DNA from 4 places in the Nonomuraea sp. NPDC004186 genome. Region 4 is predicted to be linked to each of the others. Evidence: riboswitches for the same ligand, from Rfam matches in the RefSeq annotation. Region 4 holds a riboswitch; each other region holds the start of a gene.
The links. A riboswitch is a leader RNA that binds a small molecule or an ion and turns the genes downstream of it on or off. The one in region 4 is predicted to bind cyclic di-AMP.

Region 1: another riboswitch for cyclic di-AMP. It lies ahead of ACWEPL_RS02055 (C40 family peptidase); the one in region 4 lies ahead of ACWEPL_RS56770 (glycoside hydrolase family 25 protein).
Region 2: another riboswitch for cyclic di-AMP. It lies ahead of ACWEPL_RS42345 (CHAP domain-containing protein); the one in region 4 lies ahead of ACWEPL_RS56770 (glycoside hydrolase family 25 protein).
Region 3: another riboswitch for cyclic di-AMP. It lies ahead of ACWEPL_RS17555 (C40 family peptidase); the one in region 4 lies ahead of ACWEPL_RS56770 (glycoside hydrolase family 25 protein).

What each region holds. Positions count from the first base shown of each region.
Region 1 is NZ_JBSGFQ010000002.1:88,849-95,740, forward strand. It holds gene cimA (citramalate synthase) at 1-120, opposite strand, end outside; gene ACWEPL_RS02035 (DsbA family protein) at 313-957, opposite strand; gene ACWEPL_RS02040 (O-methyltransferase) at 1,017-1,661, shown strand; gene ACWEPL_RS02045 (branched-chain amino acid aminotransferase) at 1,700-2,797, opposite strand; gene ACWEPL_RS02050 (3-isopropylmalate dehydrogenase) at 3,015-4,061, opposite strand; cyclic di-AMP (ydaO/yuaA leader) riboswitch at 4,163-4,306, shown strand; gene ACWEPL_RS02055 (C40 family peptidase) at 4,355-4,885, shown strand; gene ACWEPL_RS02060 (ROK family protein) at 4,918-6,084, opposite strand; gene ACWEPL_RS02065 (sugar ABC transporter substrate-binding protein) at 6,185-6,892, shown strand, end outside.
Region 2 is NZ_JBSGFQ010000072.1:286-7,177, forward strand. It holds gene ACWEPL_RS42325 (DUF6716 putative glycosyltransferase) at 1-1,154, opposite strand, end outside; gene ACWEPL_RS42330 (hypothetical protein) at 1,157-2,101, opposite strand; gene ACWEPL_RS42335 (aldo/keto reductase) at 2,199-3,020, shown strand; gene ACWEPL_RS42340 (Gfo/Idh/MocA family protein) at 3,040-3,993, shown strand; cyclic di-AMP (ydaO/yuaA leader) riboswitch at 4,111-4,248, shown strand; gene ACWEPL_RS42345 (CHAP domain-containing protein) at 4,262-4,948, shown strand; gene ACWEPL_RS42350 (YoaK family protein) at 5,232-5,978, shown strand; gene ACWEPL_RS42355 (alpha/beta fold hydrolase) at 5,944-6,750, opposite strand; gene ACWEPL_RS42360 (LysR family transcriptional regulator) at 6,822-6,892, shown strand, end outside.
Region 3 is NZ_JBSGFQ010000018.1:116,884-123,775, forward strand. It holds gene lysX (bifunctional lysylphosphatidylglycerol synthetase/lysine--tRNA ligase LysX) at 1-648, shown strand, start outside; gene ACWEPL_RS17545 (winged helix-turn-helix transcriptional regulator) at 733-1,134, shown strand; gene ACWEPL_RS17550 (LuxR C-terminal-related transcriptional regulator) at 1,777-1,989, shown strand; gene ACWEPL_RS17555 (C40 family peptidase) at 2,016-2,966, opposite strand; cyclic di-AMP (ydaO/yuaA leader) riboswitch at 3,062-3,210, opposite strand; gene ACWEPL_RS17560 (amino-acid N-acetyltransferase) at 3,487-4,056, shown strand; gene ACWEPL_RS17565 (RDD family protein) at 4,142-5,512, shown strand; gene ACWEPL_RS17570 (RDD family protein) at 5,623-6,111, shown strand; gene ACWEPL_RS17575 (histone-like nucleoid-structuring protein Lsr2) at 6,627-6,892, shown strand, end outside.
Region 4 is NZ_JBSGFQ010000141.1:15,515-22,406, forward strand. It holds gene ACWEPL_RS56750 (carboxylesterase/lipase family protein) at 1-261, opposite strand, end outside; gene ACWEPL_RS56755 (Lrp/AsnC ligand binding domain-containing protein) at 598-888, shown strand; gene ACWEPL_RS56760 (metal-sensitive transcriptional regulator) at 1,188-1,451, shown strand; gene ACWEPL_RS56765 (MBL fold metallo-hydrolase) at 1,534-2,973, shown strand; cyclic di-AMP (ydaO/yuaA leader) riboswitch at 3,474-3,618, shown strand; gene ACWEPL_RS56770 (glycoside hydrolase family 25 protein) at 3,630-4,397, shown strand; gene ACWEPL_RS56775 (DUF4142 domain-containing protein) at 4,656-5,357, shown strand; gene ACWEPL_RS56780 (MarR family winged helix-turn-helix transcriptional regulator) at 5,439-5,939, opposite strand; gene ACWEPL_RS56785 (DUF6766 family protein) at 6,453-6,892, opposite strand, start outside.

The DNA.
Region 1 (6,892 bases), on a different contig from region 4:
GCCCAGGCTGTCCAGGTGGCGCGCGACGGCGAGCTTGTCGGCGACGGTGAGGCTGAGCCCCTCCTGCTGAGCGCCGTCACGCAGCGTCGTGTCGTATACGTGGAAGCGGTCGTCGGCCATGAGTCTCTCTTCTCTGGAAGCCTCTGGAAAGCAAAAAGACCCCTCACGGACGTGAGAGGTCTGCGCGCTGGCGGTGTCCCTTGTCAGCCAGCGCGCCTGCTGATAATGAGCAGACCGTAGAACATGGTGCCGCCCAGTCTGCCATACGCATTCAGCATCTGGCACATCGATCTCAGCTTCTGGGACAAGCCTTTACACGGTGACGCCGTCACCACCTGTGATGACGCGCTCGAGCGCGGCCGGGTCGAACGCCTCGTTGCCCAGCAGCTTCCCGTCGAGCAGCACCGTGGGCGTGCCCTGGAGGCGGACCTTCGCGGTCTCCGCCAGATGGGCCTGCGCGTACGACTGCGACCTGACGCACTCGTCCACCGACGCCCCCGCCTGCCTGGCGGCCTTGACCAGGTCCTCGACGGCGAATCCGGACGCCTCGCCGTGCGGCGCGGGCTGCATGGCGTACAGCTCGTCCCTGAAGCCGAGCCAGTTCTCCTCGGGGACGCAGCGGGCGGCAGCGGCGGCGCGGATGGAGTTGGAGCGCATGGGCTCCTCCTGGAAGATCGTCACCGGATGGAAGACGACCTTGACCTTGCCTTCCATGGCGAGTTTCCTGATGGTGCCGTCTACCTTGGCGTGCATGTCCTTGCAGATCGGGCAGTCGAAGTCCTCGTACACGTCCAGCACGGGGGCGTCCCCGCCCCGGTCGGCCAGGACCATCGATCCGTCCATCTGCCGGGTCAGCCGCACCCCGTCGGACGATCGGCCCGGCTCCGAGAACGACACCACCCCGAGTATGGCGATGGCCACGCACGCGAGCGCCACCGCCAGCAACCGCTTCATCATCAGCCCACTCTCACCTCATTGATCGCGCAGACCTTACCCGATGCCGGGAGAATGGATATATGAAGGCATACCTCCTAGATCCCGCCGTAGCACAGTACGTCCTCGCGCACACGACCCCGCCCGACGCCCTGCTGGACGAGCTGGCGAAGGAGACGCTCAGCGCCACCGGGGACGCCGCCGGCATGCAGATCTCGCCCGATCAGGGCACCTTCCTGACCATGATCACCCAGCTCGTGGCGCCCCAGGTCGTCGTCGAGGTGGGGACGTTCACCGGCTACTCGTCCGTGTGCATCGCCAGGGGCCTGTCCGGCGGGCGGCTGCACTGCTTCGACCTGAGCGACGAGTGGACCTCCGTCGCCCGCCGCTACTGGCGCGAGGCCGGGGTGGAGGACCGCGTGACGCTCACGCTCGGGCCCGCGCTGGAGACGCTCGCCGCCTTCGACCAGACCGTCGACCTGGCCTTCCTCGATGCCGACAAGGGCAACTACCCCGGCTACTACGAGCTGCTCATGGAGCGCCTGCGGCCCGGCGGCCTGATCGTGGCGGACAACACGCTGCGCCGGGGCCACGTGGCGGACCCGGCGCACGAGGAGCAGACCACCGTGGAGATCCGGCAGTTCAACGACCTGGTGATGGAGGATCCGCGGGTGACGGTCCTCATGCTGCCGGTCGCGGACGGGATGACCCTGATCAGGAAGAACTAGGCGCGGCGGCCGGGCCCTCGCGGACCCGGCCGTCCCCACTAGACGATCTTGTGGATCCAGTTGTGGGCGTCGGGGCGGGCGCCGTACTGGATGCCCACCAGCTCCTCGCGCACCCGCATCGTCACCGGGCCGGGGTTGCCGTCGGCGACGCTCCAGGAGCGGTCGGCGCCCTTCACCGTGCCCACCGGCGTGACCACGGCCGCCGTGCCGCACGCGAACACCTCGGTGAGCTCCCCGGACTCGCATCCGGCCTGCCACTCGTCGATCGAGATGAGGCGCTCCTCGGTCTCCAGGCCCAGGTCGCCGGCCAGCTCCAGGATCGACTCCCTGGTGATGCCGGGCAGCAGGGTGCCGGTCAGCGCGGGGGTGACGAGCTTGTCGCCGAAGACGAAGAACAGGTTCATCCCGCCCATCTCCTCGACGTACTTGTGCTCGTGAGCGTCCAGCCACACCACCTGGTCGCAGCCGTTCTCCACGGCCTGCCGCTGCGCGACGAACGCGGCCGCGTAGTTGCCGCCGCACTTCGCGAAGCCCGTGCCGCCGGGGGCGGCCCGCGTGTACTCGGTGGACAGCCAGACGGAGACGGGCTTGAGCCCACCCGTGAAGTACGAGGCCGCCGGGGAGGCGATGACCATGTACTTGTACGACTTCGACGGGTAGTTGACACCGAGCCCCGCCTGGGTGGCGATCATGAAGGGGCGCAGGTAGAGGCTGTGACCCTCGGTCGTGGGCACCCATTCCCTGTCGGTCTGGACGAGGAGCTCGAGCGACTCCACGAAAGCCTCCTCCGGCAGCTCCGGCATGGCCATCCGGAGCGCGGAGCGGTTGAAGCGGGCGGCGTTCGCGTACGGGCGGAACGCGACGATCGAGCCATTGGCCTGGCGGTAGGCCTTGAGCCCCTCGAACAGCTCCTGCGCGTAGTGGAAGACCGAGGTGGCCGGGTCGAGCGAGAGCGGGCCGTACGGAAGGAGCTTGGCGTCGTGCCAGCCCTGCCCCTCGGTGTAGTCGATCGAGACCATGTGATCCGTGAAGGTCTGCCCGAAGCCGGGGTTCGCCAGTACCTGCTCCCGCTCGGCCGCGGTGCGAGCGTGGTCGGATAGCTGCACGTCGAAGCTGAGCTTCTGAGCGATGGTCATGACGTCGGTCCTTCTCTCTGCGAATCTGCCCAAATCTACAAGAAATCTGCGGATCGGTGCTGGTGAGCGGGCGCTGCCCGGAAGGCAGTCCCGGTACTTCCTATTGTCTCGCTATATGGGATGGCAAGCGGCCAATGCGGCGATCAGCCCTTTTGGACGCAAAAAAGCGCCTGGCGGCCCTCGTCGGACCACCAGGCGCGTTGGGGGCTAGGCGGTCCTAGCCGGATACTCGCGCGGTGATGTCGTCACCGATCTCGTGGGTGGTGCGGCCCGCCCAGCCGGCCAGCCGCTCGAGGATGTCATCGGCGACCGCCTGCTCGACCTTGGCCGCCTCGGTGTGCAGGCCCAGGTGGTCGAGAAGCATGGCGACGGACAGGATGGTCGCGGTCGGGTCGGCCTTGCCCTGGCCGGCGATGTCGGGGGCGCTGCCGTGCACCGGCTCGAACATGCTCGGCGCGGACCGCTCGGGGTTGATGTTGCCGCTGGCGGCCAGGCCGATGCCGCCCGCGATGGCGGCGCCCAGGTCGGTGATGATGTCGCCGAACAGGTTGTCGGTGACGACCACGTCGAACCGTTCCGGCTGGCTCACGAAGAACATCGAGGCCGCGTCGATGTGGCAGTAGTCGGTCGTGACGTCGGGGTATTCCGCCGCCAGGCGGTTGACCGTGCGCTGCCACAGGTCACCGGCGAAGGTGAGGACGTTGGTCTTGTGGACGAGCGTCAGCTTCTTGCGCGGCCGCGTGACGGCCTTCTCGAACGCGTAGCGCACCACGCGCTCGACACCGTAGGCGGTGTTGAGCGACTCCTGGGTGGCGATCTCGTGCGGGGTGCCGCGCCGCATGGCGCCGCCGGTGCCCGCGTAGAGGCCCTCGGTGCCCTCGCGGACGACGATCATGTCGATGTTCTCCGGCGGCGTGTCCGCCAGCGGGGTCTCCACGCCGGGGAACAGCTTGACCGGGCGCAGGTTGACGTAGTGGTCGAACTCGAAGCGGAGCCGCAGCAGCAGATCGCGCTCGAGGATGCCCGGCGGCACGCTGGGGTCGCCCACGGCGCCGAGCAGGATCGCGTCGTAGCCGCGCAGCTCTTCGAGCACGGCGTCGGGCAGCGTCTCGCCGGTACGGTGATAGCGTGCGGCTCCCAGGTCGTAGTGAGTGGGCTCGATCTTCGTGCCAACTGCCTCCAGGACCTTGAGCCCTTCGGCCACGACCTCGGTGCCGATCCCATCGCCGGGGATGACGGCCAGACGGATGTTACGCGACTCCATGGGCGGTACCTTACCGCGTCGTCTCGGCTGACGAACACTTCATCTCATCTTTCGGACGCCCCCTTTGTCCGGTATTGCGGTTCTTTGACCGTTTCGTTAAAGTCACCGACCAGCCTAATCCGCGCGCCGTTGCGTGGAGTCGGGGACCCACATTCCCCCTGGGGCGAGTCGGCATCCCCATGCCGTAGGGCTACTTCCAGGCCCGAGCCCGTCAGCTAACCCGGCCGGCCGTATGGAAGGACAGACCCCTGTCTCGAATCGCCATTGTCCTGGCGGCGGGCGCCGCCGGGCTCATGCTGGCCTCCCCAGCCCATGCCTCGTCCAAGCTCGACGACCTCACCACCCTGACCGGCGGCCAGATCAAGGAAATCCAGGAGAAACAGGCTCCGAAGCCCGCCTGGAAGGTCGCCATCAAGTTCGCCATGAGCAAGCGCGGCACCCCGTACGTGTGGGGCGGCGCCAGCCCGAGCGGATACGACTGCTCCGGGCTCATGCTCAGGGCGTACGAGCACGCCGGAATCGAACTCCCCCGCACCGCCGCCGAACAGTACGGCGCGTTCACCAAGAAGATCGCCTGGAAGGACCTCAAACCCGGCGATCTGGTCTTCTTCCACGGCCTCGGGCATGTCGGGATGATCTCCCGGCCCGGCTACATGGTCCACTCGCCGCACACGGGTGACGTGGTCAAGGAAGAGCGCCTGACCTCCTGGCGCAGAGACTCCTTCGTGGGTGGCGTCCGCCCCGACCGCAAGGGCGTACGCCTCTGGTCCAAGCTCCAGGAGCAGCGCGACGAAACGCCCACCACCCTCACGGCCACCCTGTAGGAGGCTGCGGCGTCCGCCTCCCCACGCGACGGTCAGGGGAGGCGGGCGTCGAAGATGAGCTCCCAGGCACGGGTCCTGGCGCGGGCCACCGCGCCCAGCAGGACGCCGCTGTCCCCCAGCGTGCTGGCCACCACCGACGGCCGCAGCGGGCCGAGCTCGGCGATGCGGGCCTCGATGGACTCCCCCAGGAGGTCCAGGTTGCGGCCCACGCCGCCGCTGAGCACGATCACCTCCGGATCCAGCACGGCGGCCACCGCCACCAGCAGGCCGCCGATGCGGCGCCCCTCGGCCTCCACCACCGAGCGGGCCACTCTGTCGCCGGAGGCCGCCGCGGCGAAGACCTTCTTGGCCGTCCGCAGGCTCAGGCCGGCGGCGCGGGCCGCGCGGACCACTCCGGGCGCGGCGGCGACCGCCTCCGTGGCGCCGTGGGCCAGGGCGTCACCGGCCGGCGGCGCCGGGTCCTCGGTCGCGGGCAGGTACGAGACCTCCCCCGCCGCTCCCCGGGCGCCCACGTACAGCTCACCGTTGATCACGATGCCCATCCCGACGCCGGTGCCGACGGACACCAGCGCGAAGTTGGACGTGCCGCGCCCCGCCCCGTGCGTGTGCTCGCCGACGGCGGCCAGGTTGATGTCGTTCTCGATGACGAGGTCGACCTCCATCTCGCCGCGCAGGCGCTCGGCCAGGTCGGAGCCGGGCAGGTTGGGGGCGAACTCCAGGCGGCCGAGCTCCGGGTCGTACACGCCGGGCGTGCCGACGACGGCGCAGGCGATGTCGGGCCAGTCGACGCCGGCCTCGTAGGCGGCGGCCCGGCACAGCTGTCCGACCAGGAGGGCCAGTTCGGCGGAGGTGAGGGCGGTGTTGCGCCCGTCCCTCCGGCCGGCGAATTTCCCGCGCAGGTCGGCGACGGCGACCCTGATCCAGTCACGCCCGATGTCGACGCCGGCGACGTGGGTGGCGGCGGCGTTGACGTCGTACAGGGACGTGACCGGCCCCGGGCGGCCGGAGACCTCGCCGACGAGGTGAACGAGCCCGTCCACCTCCAGCCCGGCCAGGGCCGCGGACACCGTGGGCTTCGACAGGCCGGTGATCTTGGCGAGGTCGGTGCGCGAGGCGGGGCCGTGCTCCTGAAGATGGTCGAGCAGGCGGCGCTCGTTCAGCACTCGCAGCATCCGCGGATTACCCAGGTCGCCCCGCATCTCACCCTCCTTGAGGAAACAGAGCCTAGCCAACTCGCCTGATAGTAAATTACCTTTCTTACCAAGCACAGGGGCGGCACATCCGGAAGGACGAAGTGCGATGCACCGAGCATGGCGATCAATCCCTGTCGCGGCGGTCCTCCTGGCCGCCGCCTGCGGAAACGCCGGGAACAGTGCCGGAAACGGCACCGGCGCCACCACCACCACGACCACGCAGAACCAGGGCGGCAAGACGATCGCGCTGTTCCTGCCCGAGTCCAAGACCACCCGGTACGAGGCGTTCGACCGCCCGCTGTTCGAGGCGAAGGTCAAGTCGCTCTGCCCCGACTGCAAGATCCTCTACAGCAACGCCGAGCAGGACGCCCCCAAGCAGCAGCAACAGGTCGAGGCCGCGCTCACCCAGCAGGCCGACGTGCTCGTGCTCGACGCCGTGGACGCCAACGCCGTGGCTCCCCTGGTGAACCAGGCCGAGCAGAAGAAGGTCCCGGTCATCGCCTACGACCGGCTGATCTCGGGGATCGACTACGCGTACTACGTCTCGTTCAACAACGTACGGGTGGGCGAGATGCAGGGCCAGGCCCTGCTCGACGCCATGACCGCCAGGGGCACGGCGGCGAAGGGCCAGATCGTGATGATCCACGGCTCCCCCACCGACCCCAGCTCGGCCGACTACAAGAAGGGCGCCAAGAGCGTGCTGGACGGGAAGGTGAAGGTCGGCAGGGAGTTCGACACGCCGGACTGGAGCCCCGACAAGGCGCAGCAGGAGATGGAGCAGGCCATCACCGCGCTGGGCAAGGACACCATCACC
Region 2 (6,892 bases), on a different contig from region 4:
AGGTATCGGCGCATGCGGCGCATGCGGCGCTTGGCCCGGTAGCCGGCCCGCAGCATCGAGGGATGCACCTCCACCCGCAGCCTGGCCCGCCGCCGCGCCGCCGCGTGCTCCGGCCCGTCCAGCAGCGATCGGGCCGGTACGCGCGGCCCTCCCGCCACCAGCCCGGCCAGCCGCCCGGCCCAGTCGTTGTGCGCCGGCGGGTGGAAGTAGTTGGCCTCGCACCACTCGGGAGAGGCCGCCCGGAAGCCGCCCTTCGCCAGGTCGTCGAGCGTGCCCAGCAGCCCGCTGCCCTCGAACACCAGGTTGATCATCTCGGCGCTGACGCCGAAGTCCTCCAGCACCAGCGACGGCACGCCCAGCGCGATCGCCTCCAGCGCCGCCGTCGAGCTCACCGTGACGAACCCGGCCGCCCGTTCGAGCTGGTCGTGCATCGACCCCGCCGCGAACTCCACCCGCCCCGGCTCGCCCATCTCCCGCCACAGCCGCTGGTAGTGGTGGCGCTCGTTGTGCGTCTGCCGCTCGTCCTCAAGGGCCCGCAGCTTGACCACCACGTCCAGCTCGGGCCGCAGCCGGGCCAGCTCGGCCAGCGCCAGCAGGATCCGCTCGCGGTCCTGGCGCTCCCGCGGCACCTTGGCCTGGGTGGCGAACACGACCCGGTTCCCGCCCCCGGCGACCACGTCGGAGCGCAGGAACGGCAGCCTGGCCAGCCCCACCGCCCCTCCCCCGCCGAGCCGGCCGGCGATCTCCGAGAACTCGGCCACCTCACGCTCGCTGTGCACCACGAACAGGTCGCACCCGCTGCGGAACAACCACGCCTTCTCCGTCGCCGGCACCGAGATGCCCGGCAGCCCGCTCACGAACACCGGCCGCGGCCGCAGGTCGCCGAGCACGTCGGCCACCAGCACGTCCACCACCGGGCCCGTGCAGGCCACCAGCACCACGTCCGGGCGCATGCGCTCGGCCAGCCGCCGCACGGACCGCGCCGAGACCACCGGCGGCGGCTCCAGACCGCCCACGGCGGCGGCGATCTGCTCCGGCGAGGGCGCGATCGGCGTGCGCACCACCACGAGCTCCGCCGTGCCACCGGGGGGAAGGTCGCCGAGCAGGCAGGCCGCCCACTTCAGATACGAGTCGGAGTCGGCGACCGCCAACACTTTCAACCGGACACTCCTGTCAGATGCGAGCGAAGGGCGGGGGCCGCCCTGCTGGTCCACCAGTCGTCAGGAACGTCCACGGGCTCCACGGCGACACCGCGCGGGCTGAGCAGCACCCGCAGCGAGGTGATCGCGGTCGAGGGCAGGCTGAGCACGCGCTGGCCCGCGTCCAGGCCGCGCAGCGTCAGCTCGGCCGGCGCGCCCACGTCGTGCACGGTGATGCCGGGGCGCTCCCTGATGAGGGCCACGTCCACGGGGTCCTCGCGGCGGTGCGGGTAGTACGCGAGCGGCTCCTGGGCCGCCAGGTCCGTCAGCCAGCGCAGGTAGTGGTCGCGGTGCACGAGCCCGTTGCGGACGAGCGAGGTGCCGAGGACGACCGTGCGCTCCGCGGGCCCCTCCGCGCTGGGCGGCTGGGCACGCAGCCAGTCGAACTGGTGGCGTACCAGGTTGATCCCGGCCTGCCGTACGCCGTCCGCCAGGGCCTCGTCCACGGGCAGGGCGGTGAAGACCGACACGTCGCTCAGGCGCAGCCGCAGCGCGGCCGCCAGGCCCAGCACGGAGCGCAGCTTGGTCGGCTGGGCCCTGGCCCGCAGCAACGGCCGGTACGGCCCCGCGGCCAGCAGCTCCAGCAGCCGGAGCGTGGCCAGCCCGTCGTCCACGATGACGATGCGTCCGGGACGCGAGGTGAGCCAGCGCACCTGCACCCTGCCGGAGAAGGCGTCACCGACGGCCTGCACGCGCCTGGGCATGCGCTCACGCGGCTCCGCCAGCTCCAGGCCGTCGGGCAGCCCCAGAGACCTCAGCTCCCGACGCGTGGCCTTCAACGGCCTCAGACCGGCACGCGGCACGACCACCGTCTCGGGGCCGAGCACGCCCGCGTAATGGGCCTCGACGGCGCACAGCATCTGGAGCGGTGACTCCACCCAGGCCGACGCCTGTTCGACCACTCCTGTCCTCCCAGCCGGGTGATGGCCCGTTCACGACCGCTTCAAGCTAGCCCCGCCGCCTTAAGCCACCAGAAACGCGACGTGAACAATGGAGAGTATGAACTCGCTCATGCTCAACACCGACGGCGTGCAGATCCCGCAGCTCGGCTACGGCGTCTGGCAGGTCCCCGCCGACGAGGCCGCCAAGGCCGTCGCGACCGCGCTCAAGGCCGGTTACCGGCACGTGGACACCGCCGCCGCGTACGGCAACGAAGAAGGCGTGGGGCAGGCCGTACGCGAAAGTGAGCTCCCGCGCCGGAAGCTGTTCGTGACCACCAAGCTGTGGAACGCCGACCACGGCCGCGCGGAGGCGGCCTTCGACGAGTCCCTGGCCCGGCTCGGCCTCGACTACATCGACCTTTTCCTCATCCACTGGCCGGTGCCGCAGCAGGACAAGTACGTGCAGGCGTGGAAGGCGATCGAGAAGATCTACCGTGACGGGCGGGCCAAGGCCATCGGCACCTCCAACTTCAGCATCGCCCACCTCACCCGCCTCATGAACGAGACCGACCTCGTTCCCTCCATCAACCAGATCGAGCTGCACCCGTACCTCCAGCAGCGCGAGCTGCGCGCCTTCCACGAGGCCAACGGCATCCTCACCGAGGCGTGGAGCCCGCTCGGCCAGGGCCAGGGCCTGCTGAACGACCCCGCGCTGGCCAAGCTGTCGGACAAGTGCGGCAAGACGCCCGCGCAGATCGTGCTCCGCTGGCACCTGCAGCTCGGCCACGTCGCGATCCCCAAGTCGGTCACCCCGGCGCGCATCGCCGAGAACATCGGCGTCTTCGACTTCATCCTCGACGCCGAGGACATGGCCGCCATCGGCGCGATGAACAGGGGCCAGCGGATCGGACCCGACCCCGACACGTTCAACATGACCTGACTCGTCTACGATCTCCCGCGTGCGGGATTTTGCGTGGGGCATAGCGGCGACAGGGAATATTGCGCGGACCGTCGGGGCGGCCATCGCGGCCGAACCGGGCATGCGGGTGGCCGCCGTCGGATCGAGGAACATGGGGCGGGCGCAGGCGCTGGCCGCCACGCTGGGGGCGGAGTCCGCGTACGACTCCTATGAGCGGCTCTGCGCCGACCCGGCCGTGGACGCGATCTACGTGGCGACGCCGCACGCCCAGCACCTGGAGGTGGCCGAGGTCGCCATCGCCGCGGGCAAGGCCGTGCTGTGCGAGAAGCCGCTGGCCGCCACCGTGGACGACGCGGAGAAGATGGTACGCCTGGCGCGCGAGGCGGGCGTGTTCCTGATGGAAGCGATGTGGATGCGGTTCAACCCGCTCGTCCAGAAGATCGCGGCCGACGAGCGCTTCGGCGACCTCCGCTCGGTGCACGCCTCCTTCGGCTTCGCCAAGTCCTACGACCCGGAGCACCGGCTGTGGGCGCCGGAGCTCGGCGGCGGGGCGCTCCTGGACCTGGGGATCTACCCGTTCGGGCTGGCCCAGCTGATCCTCGGCATGCCCTCCGACCTGCGGATCACCGGCACTCTGGCGCCCAACGGCGTCGACGCGGAGGCCGGCGGCGTGCTGCTCTACCCCGGTGGCAGGAAGGCTCTCGTGGAGACTTCGTTGCTCGGGAATTACCCGAACCATGCCAGTGTTGTAGGGACTCAGATGCGGGCGGACCTCCAGGCACCGTTCTGGGCCACGCCGCGGATTCTGCTCTCCGGGCCCTCCATGGAGCCGGAGGAGTACATCCTCGATCCGGCGGACAACGGGTACGCCGGGGAGCTCCGCGAGGTCCGGGCCGCGACGGCCGAAGGCAGGACCGAAAGTTCGATCATGCCGCTCGACGAATCCCTTGCCATGATGGGGCTTCTGGCCGAGGCTCGCAGGCAGGTCGCCTAGCTGGGCCTTTATCGATTTGTAACGCTCTTGCCTTATGCATTACGTTTGAGGCATTCTTGAGACATACGTCCGGTTTGTCCGGACTTGTCCGACCATCGCAAGACACATCACAGGAACGTCCTGTGACCGCTGAATCCGCCCTCGGGCGGAACCGGGGACCCACGTCCTTTGGGGTGAATCGGCACTTCGGTGCCGTAGGGCAGCTTCCACGTCCGAACCCGTCAGCTAACCCGGTAAGCGGCATGGAAGCAAGGAGTAAACCCCCTCGATGGCCAACATCCGCTTTACCTCCGCTGCGAAGACCAACATCGCCCGCGCCCTTCTCGGCGCCACCATCCTCGGGACCGCGTTCGGCGCCCACATGACCAGCGCCACCGCAGCGGACAAGCAGCCGATCGACACCGTCGCCGGCACCGCCACCGTCGCCGACCACGCCGAGCGCTCGCGCGAGGCCAAGGCCGGCGTCACCGCCGGCGAGGTCCTGGCCCTCGCCAAGTCCCAGGTCGGCATCACCGAGAACGCGGCCGGCGGCGGCACCAAGTTCCAGCGCTGGTACGCCAACTCGCAGCGCGCCGCGGAGACCATCGCCCGTGACGGCGGCAGCCGCGCCGACTACCTGAACGCCGCCTGGTGCGCGATGTTCGTCTCCTGGGTGGGCGACCAGACCGGCGCCCGCTCGCAGATCGGCTGGGACGCCTGGACCGTCGCCCACGCCAAGTGGTTCCAGGCCAACCACCGCTTCGGCACCGAGGCCAAGCCCGGCGCCATCGTGTACTTCTCGTGGAGCGGCAGCAAGAACCTCAACGACATCAAGCACGTCGGGTTCGTCGAGAAGGACAACGGCGACGGCACCATCTCGACCGTCGAGGGCAACACCGGCAACGGCAAGGTCGAGGAGCGCGTCCGTCCCAAGTCCCAGGTCGTCGGCTACGGCTACCCCCAGTACCGTTCCTGACCGGACTGTCCCCCTCCAGGCTGGACTTCCCCCAGGCGCCTACTGACCGGACTCCCCCAGGCACCTCCTGGCCGGCCTTCCCCCAGCGCCGAACGAGCGCGCGTCCCGCAACGGGACGCGCGCTCGTCGCGTTTCACCCCCGGCGAGTGCGGCGGCGTGCCGAGCGGAACCCGGCGACCGGTGCCGTTCGGCCGTCGCGTTTCACCCCCCGCGAGTGCGGCGGCCCGTCACCGGGGAAGACCCGAGGCGAACCGCCCGCGACCTCGCCAAGGAGCCGCCCACCATGCCAGCCGCGCGCAGACGCCCCGGAAGGCTGGTGCGGAGTGGGCTGCGACGGATCGCCGACGGGCTCTTCCCGCGCGGCGCCAACCCGCACGGCGTCCTGCCCGCCCTGCTGATCCTCCTGGCCTTCGTCACCGGCCTCGTGGACGCCGTCAGCTTCCTCGGCCTGGGCCGCGTCTTCGTCGCCAACATGACCGGCAACATCGTCTTCCTCAGCTTCGCCCTGGCCGGGGAGGCCCAGATGTCCAGATGGGCCTCCCCGGCGGCCCTCGTCGCCTTCGGAGCCGGTGCCTGGAGCGCCGGCCGGGTGATCAGGCGGACCGCGAACCCGCGGCGGGCGTTCGCCGCCGCCACCGCCGTACACGCGCTCCTCGTCGCCGCCACCCTCGCGATCGCCCTCACGGCCGGACACCGCACGACCTGGTCCCAGGCGGCCCTCATCGTGCTGCTCGCCTGCGGCATGGGCCTGCAGAACGCGTCCGTACGCGCGCTCGGCGTACCCGACCTGGTCACCAACGTCCTCACCACGACCCTCACGAGCCTGGCCGCCGACACGCCGGGCCGGGCCGCCCTGCGTCGATCCGCCTCCATTGCCGCGATGTTCCTCGGCGCCCTGACCGGCGCCCTCCTCCACCTCACGACCGGCCCCGCACCCGCCCTGGCGGCCGCCCTGGCCCTGCTCACCACCGTCGCCCTCGTCGCCCGCAGCGGTCTCAGCCGAGAAAGAACTCCGCCAGCGCCCGGGTGACCCCGGCCGGATCGTTCTCCATCGGGATGTGCCCCGCCCCGGGAACGCGCACCAGCGTCGTGTTCGGCACCTCGGCGGCGAAGCGCTCGGCGTACCGGACCTCCTGGAACGTGTCGTCCTCCCCCCACACCAGCAGCTTCGGCGTCCCATCGGCCCTGAGTGCGGGCACCAGGTCCAGCGTGTAACGGCTGTCGGCCGCGCCCGCCAGCGCCATCCACGACCGGCTCACCCGCGGGTCGTTCCACGGATCAAGGTAATCGGCCAGCTCCGCCTCGGTGGCCGGCCGGGCGAGCGCGGTGGTGACCGCCTTGCGGCGGGCGGCCAGCAGTTCCTCCACGGTCGTGGCCGCCACCACGGCCGGATCCCGGTAACGGGCCACGCCGGGCACCGGCCAGGAGTCGTATGTGACCGAGTTGACCAGCGCCAGCCGCCGCACCTCTGGCCTCCCCTCCACCAGCAGGTGCTGGGCGACCGCACCGCCGATGTCGTGCCCCGCCACCGAGAGCCGCTCCCCCGCGCCGACCGCGGCCGCGAACCGGGCCACCCACGCCGCCAGCGCCGGAACCGCCGCCGTCTCCGCCGTCAGCTCCCCGCCGGAACGCCCCAGCCCCGGCAGATCCACCGCCACAGGACGCAGCCCCGCCGCCGCCAGCCCGTCGATCACCGGCGCCCAGACCCGGCTCCAGTACGTGCCGTGCAACAGCAACACCACCGGGCCCCGCTCGCCCGACGTCAGATAGCTGGCCACGCGGCCGTCGACTTCGATCGTCATTCGCTCGAACATGGACATAACCATCATGTTCTGGAAGCGTCCCCGTCAAATACCAATTAAGGTATGTCGCTATGACATTGGCGCAGCTTAGGGCCCTGGTCGCGGTCGCCGAACACGGCGGCTTCACCGCCGCCGCCGAGCA
Region 3 (6,892 bases), on a different contig from region 4:
ATGGCCGACCTGACCCAGCGGATGTACCAGAAGGCCGTGGTGGCCGCCCTGGACACCACGGTGGTCGTCCATGACGGGGTGGAGGTCGACCTCGGGATCGCCCGGTGGCCGCGCATCACCCTGTACGGCGCGGTGTCGGAGGCCGTGGGCGAGGAGATCACCACCGCGACCGGCCTGGAGGAGCTCCGCAAGATCGCCGATCGGCGCGAGATCCACTGGGACCCGAAGTGGGGCCAGGGCAAGCTGGTGCAGGAGCTCTTCGAGGCGCTGGTGGAGCACACGCTCGTCCAGCCCACGTTCGTGATGGACTACCCGCTGGAGACCTCGCCCCTGACCCGCCAGCACCGGGACAACCCGCTGCTGACCGAGAAGTGGGACCTGATCGGCTTCGGCACGGAGCTGGGCACGGCCTACTCCGAGCTGATCGACCCGATCGAGCAGCGCCGCCGCCTGGTGGAGCAGTCCCTCCTGGCCGCCGGGGGCGACCTCGAGGCGATGCAACTGGACGAGGACTTCCTGCAAGCCCTCGAGTACGCGATGCCGCCCACGGGGGGCATGGGCGCGGGGATCGACCGGATGATCATGGCCTTCACCGGCAAGAACATCCGCGAGACCATCCTGTTCCCGCTGGTCAAGCCCACCCACTGACCCGCGTCCTGCCGCCGTCGTAGAGCGCCCGCCCCGGGCGCTCTACTCTCTCCTGGTAAGCAGGGATCGGGAAGGGGCGAGCGGATGGCCACGAAGACGGCGGCGGAGCAGCGGGACGAGGCCAGGCAGGTCTTCGACGCGTACTTCGCCGAATGCCCCTCCAGGAAGCTGCTCGACACTCTCAGCGACAAATGGGTCACCCTCCTGCTGACCGCGCTGGCGCAGGGCCCGCGCCGCTACAGCGACCTGTCCAGGCGCATCGCGGGCGTCAGCCAGAAGATGCTCACGCAGACCCTGCGCGGCCTGGAGCGTGACGGCCTGGTCTCGCGCACGCTCACCCCTTCTGTGCCGGTACGGGTGGACTACGCGCTCACCCCGCTGGGCGAGAGCCTGATGCCGTTGGTGGCCGCGATCAAGAGCTGGGCCGAGGCGCACATGGAGGACGTCGAGGCCGCCAGGGACCGCTACGACGCCGCCGGCGCCTGAGCGATCATCGCCGTCGCGAATCCGGCTTCCGGGCCGCCCGGTTTCCGATCCGAAGCCGCTTGTAAGCATCGCGTCAAGGCCGCGGAGGCGCGGGTCAGGGAGCGTCCGTGGTGCCCCAGCCACCCCTGTGATCCCGCCGGGCACGCGCACCCGGAAACGAGGCCGCCCGGCCCGGCGGTCAGAGCAGGACGCCCGCCACCCGGCGGGCCGCCGACCTGAACCCCCGGCGGCAATTGCCATGGCGGATTGATCCAATTGCCTTAATCAACTGCCTGACCTGGGTTGTCGGATCATGTGGGAGCGCTGCACAAAGCGAGCGATTGGTGGCTTCCCGTGCGCCGGAAAGATCGCGTCACGGACGCGTGTCCCGCGATAACGCGGGTATCGATCATGCGGAATATCCATGGCGAACTGATCGAAAACCGGAACGCTGGTCAGGGCCATTCCGGAAGCCCCAATGTGATCACTCTACGTTCTGACATATCGCGAGTGCGTCATATATAGCGGATCATGTCAATAGCGCTCGTCAAGTGCGGCGATTGTCATGCTTGACGACCTTTCCACGATGCGTTTACCGTCTGCGAGGAGCGGCTTTGGCCCGTCTGTGAGGTCCAAGTTCTGCTGTTGGGGGGAGGGCTCCCGATGGATGTGCTCACTGAAGGCGTTGAGCTCAGCCATGCTGATTTGGCGCTGCTGGCGGAGTTGGCCAAGGGAGTCACGGTCGATCGGGTTGGGCGGCGGCTGGATATCAGCGGGCGCACGGTACGACGAAGATTGCGCGGCATCTGCGACCGCATAGGCGTGGCCACGGCGATCGAGGCCGTGGCCTGGGCAGCCCGCCGCCAGCTGATCTAGCCGCGGCGGACCGCCGGGGTGCGGGCTCAGTCGGCGATGCGCACCGCGCCGGCGAACGGCCGCCTCGCGATCGACGCGATCCGTACGACGTCACCCGTCTGCGGGGCGTGCACCATCATGCCGCCGCCGATGTAGATGCCCACGTGGTGCAGGTCGCTGTAGAAGAACACCAGGTCGCCCGGCCGGAGTTCCTCGCGCGAGACGTGCCGGCCGGCCGTCCACTGGTCGCCGGTGTAGTGCGGCAGCGAGATGCCCACCCGCTGGAACGCCGCCATGACGAGCCCGGAGCAGTCGTACGAGCCGGGGCCCTCGGCGCCCCAGACGTACGGCTTGAGCTGCTGCGTGAGCGCCCACCGCGCGGCCTCAGCGGCCTTCCCCGAGCCCGGGATCGGCAGGTTGACGCGCACGGCCCGCGTGCCGGGGCGCCCGGCCTCGCCCAGGGCCCGCCTGAACAGGCTGCTCTCGACCTTCGTCACCAGCTTGGTGATCTTGCTGCGCTTGGCCTCGAGGTCCGTGACGAGCTTCTGGACCTCGTCGATGCGGGCCGTGGCGCTCTCCTTGGCGCGGGTGGCCGTGTCCATCGCCTTGGTGAGCTGGTTGATCTCCTCGCCCTGCTCGGTCTGCAGCGCGTACGAGGTCGCGGCGCGGTTGAGGAAGCCCTCGGGGTCGTCGGAGGTGGCGAAGGCGAGGGTCTTCAGACCGCCGGTGATGTAGGCGTTCTGGGCCAGCGCGACGGCTTTCGAGCGCTTGGCGGCGAGATCCGTCTCGCTGCTCGTCAGCGTCTTCTCCGCGGCCTCGGCGGCCTTCTTGGCGGTCTTGAGCTTCTCCCGCTGGCCGTTGTACTGCTCGCTCAGCGTCTCGATGTCGGTGTGCAACTTCGTGGCCTGGTCGGCGAGCTCTTTCAGCGAGGGCTCGGGATCCGCGGACGCCGAACCGACGGGGATGGCGAACAGCAGCGCGGCGACTGTGAGACTCACCACACCTACGCGGCGTGGCCGCCGGGCCCGTTCCGGAGGGCGGGCGTGCTTGCCCGCCGACTTCCCCCCACCGCTGAGCGTGGGCTTCACCAACCAGCTCCTCTCGTCGACGCCTACCGGGTTAGCTGACGGGTTCGGGCCGGAGCAGCCCTACCGAAAGACTCGGATTCACCCCGTGGTGGCGTCGGAGGTCGCCACCGGCGGTTCCCCGGCTTCTCTTGCGAGAATTGGGCGTGCCTCCCGCGCGACACGCGGGAAACATTGTCGCTGGACACTAATGCACTCCGGGTTCGTGCTCAACCAGAACTGCCAAGTCTGTAGAGGTTTCACAACCGAAGGGTCACAAGGTGATCTCGTGGGCACCCGTGCAGAAGAGGCCCTACGCCCTATTTGTCCGCGCCTTCGGCGGGTGCGAGCTGGCCGCGCGGTCCCGTGCCGATCTGACCACAAGATGTAACAAGATGGGCCGAGACATGGGAGTTAGGGCTGAGCCGTAATGAGATCTGTACCCTGGAGAACCATGGAGCAGGTGGCCGAGCTGACAGTGCCCGAGACCGCGGTGGTGGTCCGGCGTGCCCGCACGCCCGACGTGCGCATGGTCAGACGCCTGGTGGACACCTACGCGGGGGCGGGGCCGCGGCTCCTGGAGAAGGCCACGGTGACGCTGTACGAGGACGTACAGGAGTTCTGGGTGGCCGAGCGAGGCGGGCAGGTCGTCGGCTGCGGCGCGCTCCACGTGCTCTGGGAGGACCTCGCCGAGGTCCGCACGGTGGCGGTGGATCCCGAGTGCCGGGGGATGGGCGTCGGCCACCGGATCGTCTCCGCGCTGATCCAGCAGGCTAAGGATTTGGGTCTGCGACGTGTATTCTGTCTTACTTTTGAGGTCGACTTCTTCGCGCGACTCGGGTTCCGCCCGATTCAGGGCACACCGGTCTCACCTGAGGTCTACGCCGAACTGCTGGCCTCGTACGACGAGGGTGTTGCCGAGTTTTTGGATCTTGAACACGTCAAGCCGAACACGCTGGGAAACACCCGCATGCTGCTCCACCTGACATCGGGTGACGTGGACCTTGACCAGATGGAAAGGTGATTGTTGATACCTATGTCGATACGTTGGGCAGCACAGGCATGTGTCCTGACACGTGCCACATGCGCACTCGAAGCGAGGTGACACGGTGAGCACCGGACAGCCGCCGTATCCACAGGACGAATCCGGAGACAACTCTGCGCCTCCCTATTACGGGCAGCAGAACCAGGGCCGCCACCCCGGCGAGCCCGACCCGGACGCGACTGTGATCGGCTACCGGGCGGACGACGCCTATGGGCAGCAGCCCCCGTACGGTCAGCAGGGCTATGGCCAGCAACAGCAGTACGGACAGCAACAGCAGTACGGTCAGCAACCCCAGTACGGACAGCAGCAGTACGGCCAGCAACCCCAGTACGGCCAGCAGCAGCAGTCCCAGCCTGACTACGGCCAGCAGGCCCAGTCCCAGCAGGGCTACGGGCAGCAGCAGCAGTCCCAGGCGGACTACGGCCAGCAGCAGTACGGCCAGCAGGGCTACGGTCAGCAGCCGCAGTCGGGTCAGCAGGGCTACGGCCAGCAGTACGGCCAGCAGCAGCAGTCCCAGCCCGGCTACGGCCAGCAGGCCCAGTCCCAGCCGGGTTACGGGCAGCAGCCGCAGTCGGGCCAGCAGGGCTACGGCCAGCAGTACGGCCAGCAACCCCAGTCGCAGCCGGACTACGGCCAGCAGCAGTACGGCCAGCAGCCGCAGTCCCAGCCGGACTACGGTCAGCAGCAGTACGGGCAGCAGCCCCAGTCGCAGCCCGATTACGGCCAGCAGCAGTACGGCCAGCAGGGCTACGGCCAGCAGCAGCAGTCCCAGCCCGGCTACGCACAGCAGGGCTACGGCGACCAGCAGTACGGCCAGCAGCAGTACGGGCAGCAGGGTTACGGGCAGGCGCAGCAGTACGGCCAGCCCGGCTACGGCCAGGCCTACGGCCAGCCCGGGCCCGTGGGCGTGCAGCCGCCCGGCGCGCCGGCACCGCTGGCGGAGTGGTGGCAGCGCCTGGTGGCGAGGCTCATCGACGGAGTCATCCTCTTCATCGTGAACCTCGTCATCAGCGCCATCCTGACGGCGATCCTCGTGGCCAGCTACGTCTCGAGCAGCGGCAGCAGCAGCGGCTTCTTCTCGAGCTTGGTCGTGGGCATCCTGATAACGATCATCGTGACCGTCATATGGGTCCTCTACGACTTCTTCCTGCTGAAGGCGAAGGGGCAGACTGTCGGCAAGATGGTCATGGGCATCAAGGTCGTCCCCGTGGGCCAGGGCATACCGCCTGGCGGCCTGCCGACCGACGTGGCGCTCAAGCGCGCCGGCGTCACCTGGGGCGGCTATGTGCTCGGCGCCCTCCCGCTGAGCTTCATCGGCACGCTGCTCGCCTACGCGGCCGTGGGCGTCAACGGCGCCTCCCAGCTCTGGGACAAGCCGCTGCAGCAGACGTTCGCGGACAAGTTCGCGAACACCGTGGTGGTGAAGATCAAGTAGTCCAAGCGTCAGGTAAAAGCAGGGGCCGGCTTCGCGTCGGCCCCTGTTTTGTGTGCACAGGCCGTACCAAAATGGGGAACCTGAGCCGCTGATGACGCGAGGTGGGGGTTATGGCCGGGTCGCCGCCGCGGGCGGACGCGCCGCCCGCGGAATGGTGGGAACGGCTCGCCGCCCGGGCGATTGAGGCGTTCGTCTTCGGGGTGCTCTATTACATTCTGTTCATCGCGCTGTGGGGCGTCTTCCGGACTGTAGGGATGCTGGAGGCGTTCGAGGGCCGGCTGCCCGGTGTGTTCGCGTGGCTGGCGGCGGGGCTGGCTTATACCGGCTACGACTGGTGGGCTCATTACCGGCGCGGCAGGACGTTCGGCAAGGCGATCATGGGGATTCGCCTGGCGCCGCCCCACGTGGCCTCCAGAGCGCTGCTCAAACGGGCCCTGGTCTATCCGGGCCCCGTCATGCTGATGGGCATTCCCGTGGCCAATCTGGTGGCCGGAATGCTCCTGTTCTGCGTGGGGCTGCTCATCCTGATCGACAAGCCCCTGGAACGCGGGCCGCATGACAGGCTGGCCGGAACGCGTGTGGTAAAAGATCTTCGCTGACCCATCCCGTGCCTGGCAGGAAGCCAATTCCAAAAATTTTCTCTTGATCCGGTAAGGAGCCTGGAGAGACTGGCATTAGGCTATGGGGCATCCGGGTCGCCGGAGTTGGTGCCCTGCGAGGCGCAGGGCATCTGTGCGCCGCTATGGTCGGGTGCGAACGGTAGTCACCTGGCGCGTCGTGAGGGCCGCAACGCCCCTCCTGGGCGCGCTCCCATCCGCAAAATGCGCCCCTGAAACCCCGCAAGCCGTGGAGGCGAGGACGAATGGAAGCCCTAACAGACGTATTGTCAGCGCTCATCCCCCCGGCGGTGGTCGGGGGTGCCTTCATCTTTGGCGTAGTGAAGTTGGTCCGGTCCGAGGCCCTGGGAGGCCGCCGAAACCGCGAGGATCCGGTCGACGGGCAGAACTGATCGGCCAGTCAGCCGAATCCCCGCTGCGCTGAATTGTCTCCACGCCTTTCCGGGTATATGTTTGGGCAGGCGAATGAAACAATGCTCCGCGAAAGGATTGCGTAGATGGCCAAGCAGATCCAGGAGATTCTCATCGATGACCTCGATGGGGGCGAGGCCAATGAGACGGTCAGCTTCGCTATTGACGGCTCGTCCTATGAGATTGACCTCAGCGACCTTAACGCGAAGAAGCTGAGGGACGCGCTCACGCCTTTCGTGCAGCATGCGCGCAGGGCAGGCGCCGTCACCGCACGTCGCCGCGGTCGCGGCGGCAGCAGGGCGATGAGCCGCGAGAAGAGCTCGGAGATCCGGCAGTGGGCCAAGGCTCACGG
Region 4 (6,892 bases):
GGAGCCGTCCTCGTTCCAGTCGGGGGTGCGGTGTCCCATGACCGCTTCGAGACGGGAGGGGGCCTGGGGGACGGACGGGCCGGGGCAGGCGGCATCCCACCGGCCCGACCAGTCGGGGTGCTGCTCGGGGGCGGCGAAGCGCCGGTCCCCCAGCGGGGAAGCCGCGTAGGGGATGCCGCGGAACGCGGCGACGCCGTCCTCGACGGTGCCCTGCACGCTCCCCGACTCGGTGTCCACGACGGGGCGTTCCCTCACGATCATTGATGTCACCTTCCTTGCCGGAGTGATACGCCTCCGTTCTACGGTCGTTCGGCGGAAAAGAGCGAGCACACCGCTCCTGCACGACGGCACGCTGCGGCCCACAGCGATCCGCAATCCCGCTCTCTTTCCTCGGCTCATCCCCATGGCGTTGCGGATCCGGTGCCGGCCCAGCCGCATTCAGGCGATCGCCGCGGGACTGGCGCGGCGTGCCGACACGGTGTGGGTCGACATTCTCGGCGGCGGTGACGAGATCAGCAGCGTGCTCTTTCTCGACGGGCCCCAGGCCCGGACCTCGCTGCTGCTGCGGGACCTGCCCGCCACGGCCGCCGTCCATTCGTGGGACGCCTACTGGGCATCGGCAGCGAGGCGCTGCTGTGGATCGCCACCGGTCCGGGCAGCCTGGAGGCGACCGGGCAAGAGTTGAGCCGGCATCCGCAGGTGCGGTTCACCGCGGCCACGACCGGGGCGGCGAACCTCCTGGTGGCCGTCGCGGCCGACGATCTGGGCGGGCTGTACGCCTTCCTCACCGAGACTGTCGGATCGCTTGACGATGTCCGCGGGCTGGAGGTGACCCCGATCCTGAGCTCACTGAAACGGACCGGCCTCCTTCGCCGATCCGAGATCTGAGTTCCTCAACCTGTCGCCGCCCACGACCCCCGCGCGTCATGACGTATCGTTCGCCAGACCTCCTCGCCGCCGCCCGAAGGAGCACGTCAGGTCCCGAGATCACGGATCGGCCCACGTTCTCGTTCCATTGCTCCCGTCGGAGATGCGCGCGGCTCCAGCACGTCATCCGGTACGCCACCGCCCCCGGCCGGAACCCTGATCAAGGTCGACCAGGGCTCTCAGCGCCGCTGACTACCGCCGCGGCCCTTTGCCGAGTTACCCCGGGGGGTATATTGGGCGCGGAGGTGGTCCGGGTGGAGATGGACGCGACCGTTCTGAGGGATGCGCTGACGCGGCTGAAGCGGGCCCACGGCCAGCTCGGCGGGGTGATCGCGATGATCGAGAACGCCGAGGACTGCGAGAAGGTGCTGACGCAGCTGGCGGCGGTGTCGAAGGCGTTGGACCGGGCCGGATTCAAGATCATCTCGACCGGGTTGCAGCAGTGCCAGGTGGCGCGCGAGCAGGGCGAGGAGCCACCGATCAGCGTTGAGCGGCTGGAGAAGCTGTTCCTCGCTCTTTCGTGACCGTGTGATCGGGTGAGCCGGGGCACCCATATGTTCTCTTGATACCCCCGGGGGTATTTGACGATCGAAAGGAGACAAGGAGATGACGATCCAGGTCGAGGTGATCGAGACCTCTTCCCTGGGGGACCGCAGTTATCTGGCCCATGACGGGCGCGTCGCGGTGGTGGTCGATCCGCAGCGCGACATCGACCGCGTCCTCGCCCTGGCCGGTCGCCTGGGGGTGCGGATCACCCACGCGGTGGAGACCCATCTGCACAACGACTACGTCTCCGGCGGTCTGGCGCTGGCCCGGGTGAGCGGGGCGGCGTACCTGGTGGGCGGGGCCGAGGAAGTCGGCTTCGACCGCGTGCCGGTGTACGACGGAGATCGGATCGCCGTCTCCGAGCGGATGTGGCTGGAGGCGGTGACCACGCCGGGACACACCTTCCACCACCTGTCCTACGTGCTGGCCGGTCCGGGTGGGCCGGAGGGGGTGTTCACCGGAGGATCGCTGTTGTTCGGCGGCACCGGGCGTACCGACCTGCTGGGCGCCGAGCATGCCCGCACCCTGGCCCGCCACCAGCACGCCTCCGCGCGGCGGCTGTCCGGCCTGCTGCCCGACGGCGCGCGGCTCTGGCCGACGCACGGGTTCGGCAGCTTCTGCGCGGTCACGCAGTCCGGCGCGTCCGCCTCGACCATCGGCCGGGAGAAGGACGTCAACCCGGTGCTGCGGATGGAGGCCGACGACTTCGTCACCCACATCCTGGAAGGCCTGGACGCCTACCCCGCCTATTACGCCCACATGGGCGCGCGCAACGCCGCCGGAGCGGAGCCGATCGACCTGACCCCGGCGCGGCCGGCCGACAGCGCTGAGCTGCTGGCTCGCCTGCGGGCTGGCGAATGGGTGGTGGATCTGCGCTCACGCAAGGCGTTCGCGGACCGGCACCTGGCCGGCACGCTCAGCTTCGGCCTGGACGGGCCGATGGCGACCTGGCTGGGCTGGCTGGCCCCGTGGGGCACGCCCCTCACGCTGCTCGGCGAGTCGGCCGAACAGGTCGCCGCCGCCCAGCGCGAGCTGGCCCGCATCGGCATAGACCGCCCGGCCGCCGCCTCGACCGGCACCGTCGAACAGTGGGCCGGACACGACCCGGGCCTGATCGCCGAGCTGACCACCGCGACCTTCGCCGACCTGGCCGCCGCCCGCGCGGGAGAACGGGCCACCGCCCGTGCAAGCGAACCGGCCATCTCCCGCGCGGGGGAACCGGTCGGCGGCCCGACCGTCCTGGACGTGCGGATGGGCAACGAATGGCGGGCCGGTCACGTGGCCGGCGCCGTGCACATCCCGCTGCCCGAGCTGCCGGAGCGCCTGGCCGAGGTGCCGGAGGGAACGGTGTGGGTGCACTGCGGCACCGGCTACCGGGCGGCGGCGGCCGCGAGCCTGCTGGCCCGCGGCGGCCGCCAGGTGGTCCACATCGACGACGCCTACTCCCGGGCCGCCGACGCCGGCCTGCCCATCACCACCCCCGACGAGGCCCCCTCTTGACCACCCTCGGCCCCGGCGACACCAGGACGCCTGCCGCGATCCGGCGACGCACCGGGATCCGGTGACCCGCCAGGATCCCGTGACCCGCCGGGGCCGATCGACGTGCGGACCCCCGGAGAGTTGGAGCCCGCCCACCTGCCCGGCTCCCGCGTGCCCGACGGCGCCGCGGACGTCAAACGATGGCTGGAGTCACGATTACCCGTAGAACGGCGTTTGGTCACAATGGCAACGCATGAATGGCCTGCCCCACCCGTGCCGAGATCATAAAGGCCCGGAAGCGACTCCCCCGATTCTTTGCCAAGCACCAGAATCCCTACAGGCACGGCATTTCAGTGCCGCCCGGTCGCCGACACCCGCGAATCGGATTTGCACTACTTGCACCATCTATGGATATATGTCTATCTTTTGCCTAGTTGCGGCACGGATGTGGCGCTCTTTCGCCGCATCGTTGCCGCTTCGTTGACCGGACCGCGCGCTGCCCGAAGAAGCCCTTCGGGGACAGCGTCCGGCCGCCGAATCCGCGCCTCGCGGAACCGGGGACCCACGTTCTTGGGGTGAATCGGACGCCAGCCCAGGCTGCGCCAGGTAGGGCACTTCCAGGCCCGAACCCGTCAGCTAACCCGGTAGGCGGTATGGAAGCAAGGAGTCAATGCCTCATGTCCAAGCCCCGGCTTGCCACAATCGCCTACATCCTCAAGAATCACCGCGATCTCCTCACCAAATACCTCAGCTTCGCCGTCGCCGTCGCGATCCTCGCCGCAACCGCCGCCATCACCACCTTCGCATTCGCATCGCCCACCGAGCAGAGCCCGGTGCAGGCGACTCGTCATGGAGCCGGACCCCTCATCTACGGCCTGGACATCTCCAATTACGAGCCTCTGTACGACTGGAATGCCAGCCCGGCCAAGTTCGGCATCATCAAAGCCACAGAAGGCACGTCCTTCCGCGACGCCTCATTCGCCAGGCACTGGCGCGAGCTGGGCAAGAAGGGCATCGTGCGCGGGGCGTACCACTATGGCCATCCCCGCAACAATCCCATCGCGGAGGCCGAGCACTTCCTGTCCGTGGTGAACTCGCAGCCCGCCAAGGCCGGCGACCTGCTGGTCCTTGACCTGGAGACCGCGAACGGCAGATCCGTCGCCGAGGTCAACGCCTGGGCCAAGACGTGGCTGTCGTACGTGAAGGACAAGACGGGGATCACCCCGATGTTCTACAGCGGCTGGAACTTCGCCAACAAGTACGGCAAGGGCCTGTCCGAGTACCCGCTGTGGGTCGCCCACTACAGCAAGGCCAAGGGGGCCATCACCCCGCCCGCCGACTGGAAGTCCTGGGCCATCCACCAGTACTCCGAGGTCCCTGTCGACCAGAACGTCTCCGCGCTGACCGCCGACCAGTTGCGCGGCCTGGGCCGCCCCACGGCCTGAGCCCACACGGCGGGTCCGCACCGCGATCGGGTGGACGCCGCCCCGCGTGCTCCTCTCGGCCCGGAGGAGCTCGCGGTGGACGCCGGTCACGGATGGCACCGGTGAAGGCCGCCTCGGACAACGGCTGACCCCGGCAGTCTTGCCCAATGCAAATCTTGCACAATGCCATGAACACTCACGCACCCTCCCGCGTATCCCTCAGTGACCGGCACCACTCACGAAGGCCGCGTCCAAGGGACCGGAAGGGGATGACGGCGTATGCGACTCCTCGACAGCCGTCGCGCTCTCATCAGTTGCGGCATTGCCGCCCTCTGCACTCTGACCGCCTGCGCCGGCTACACGCCGACGCCCGTCTCTGACACCGCCGGCCTGAGCACCGAGCCGACCGCCGGCCTCAGCACCGAGCCGACCGCCGTCGAGACCGGACCGACCGACGCACCCACCGTCCAACCCGTGGAGGACGAGCCGGAGGCCCGCACCCGGCAGACCAAGTGGGGACCGCTGTCCGAGGCCGACCAGGAGCTCATCAAGAAGGTCCGGCTCGCCAGCCTGTGGGAGATGCCCATGGCCCAGGACGCGATACAGCGCGCCAACAGCGCCCGCGTCCGCCAGGTCAGCAAGGAGATCGCGGCTCAGCACGACATGCTCGACGGGCAGGTTCGCGACGTGGCCGCCAAGCTGAAGGTCAAGCTGCCGGTGAAGCCCACGCCTCAGCAGCAGGACTGGATGACAGATATTTCCGGCAGGTCCGGATCCGCCTATGACAAGACGTACGTCAAATGGCTGCGCCTGGCGCACGGACAGATCTTCACCCTGATCGGCACGGTACGCGGCACCACGCAGAACACCCTGGTCCGGCGCTTCTCCGAACAGGCCAACGCCGCGGTGCTCAACCACCAGCGCCTCCTGGAGAGCACCGGCCTGACCACACCCGAGAGCTTCCCCACCCCGTCCATCTGACGACCGGGGACGGAGCCCGCACGGCTTCCGGCCGCCGCGAAGTGCCGGCATTGGTCGGCGGCTCAGCGCCGCGTGAGCGATTCAGACAGCGGACCAGCCCAGCGGGTTCGGCACGTTCAGGGGTGGCTCGCCGCCCGCCTCGTTGAAGGCGTTCATGGCCGAGATGAGCGCCCGGCGCTGCCTGGCCGACATCCGCGCCACGATCGCGCCGATCTCCTCCCTGCGGCGCGCGGTCACCTCGTCCACGATGCGGCGTCCCTCGTCCGTCAGCCGCATCAGGCTCTCGCGCCGGTTGTGCGGATTGACCTCCCGTACGATCAACCCGGCGGCCACCAGCCGATCGGCCATCCGCATCGCCGTGGAGGAGTTGACGCCCAGCAGCTCCGCCATCGTGACCAGCTTGGTCTCACCATGGCCGGCCAGCACCACCAGCATCCTGAACTGCGGCAACGTGACCCTGTCCCCGACCGCCCCCAATGACCTCACCGCGACCGCCACCAACAGCCGTGACCCGGTCAGCACCGCCGTGACGACAGCCGAAAGATCCTCTCCCTGCGCCTGGAGGTCATCGTCTTCCTTCATAGGCACTGTTGTATATGCGCTGGACGGATCACGGGCACGAGATCCCCATCGTCCGCCCCACCCCGTCGATCCCATGGGTCCAGGTGGGCCACCCTAGTTGCGGTCGTCAGCCTGTCACGCAGAGATACTGGAGGCGTGGATCCGAACGCTGAGCTGGGGAATTTCCTCCGCTCCCGCCGGGCCCGCCTGCGGCCCGAGGGGGGTGTGGCCCTCTGCGGGTGCCGGGGCGCTCGGCCCGCCGCCGTCCCGAACCTCCGCAGCGGGTACGGCCGGAGGCCCACCGCATGCTGGAGGTCCTCAACGACGTCTCACCGGCTCTCATCCTCAACCACCGGCGCGACGTCCTGGCGGCCAACCAGCTGGCTCGTCGCCGACATCGACAGCGCTGCCGACGTCGTCGCCTTGACGATCGCGGAGTTCTCCCCCCGGTAGGTGATGCACCAACGGCAGATCCTGAGCGGCTTCCCGCTGCTGTCCGCGGCGCCGGTGGACTGACCGCCGAAGCAACGGCCGTCAGTTCTCGACGCCCGTGGCCGCGTGGGACGTCCCGACCGGCTTGGACTCGGGCGAGCCCCGCTGCCGTAGATAGATCGACAGCACCACCATCGACAGCACGGCCAGGAGCTCCGACTGCCAGTTCTGCAGGCTCCGGCTCCAGAACTCCGGCGAGGTGACGTACGCTCCCCACCCAACGGGATCACGCAGGTCGGCCAGCCGCTCGCTGTTGTAGGCGGCCAGTCCCGCAACCGACTGCGCCAGCCACGACAACGCGAAGATCGCCCCCATGACCAGCGCCAGCGAGTTGCCGAACAGCTCCAGTCGCAATCCTCCGGTCCTGGCCCAGGCCGGGGAGCGGTCGTGGGCATACCGCCCGACCTGCTGCTCCTCATCCGATTCCGGCCCTGCCTGATCCACCTTCTTCGACTCGGGCGACCCCTTCTGCACCAGCCAGA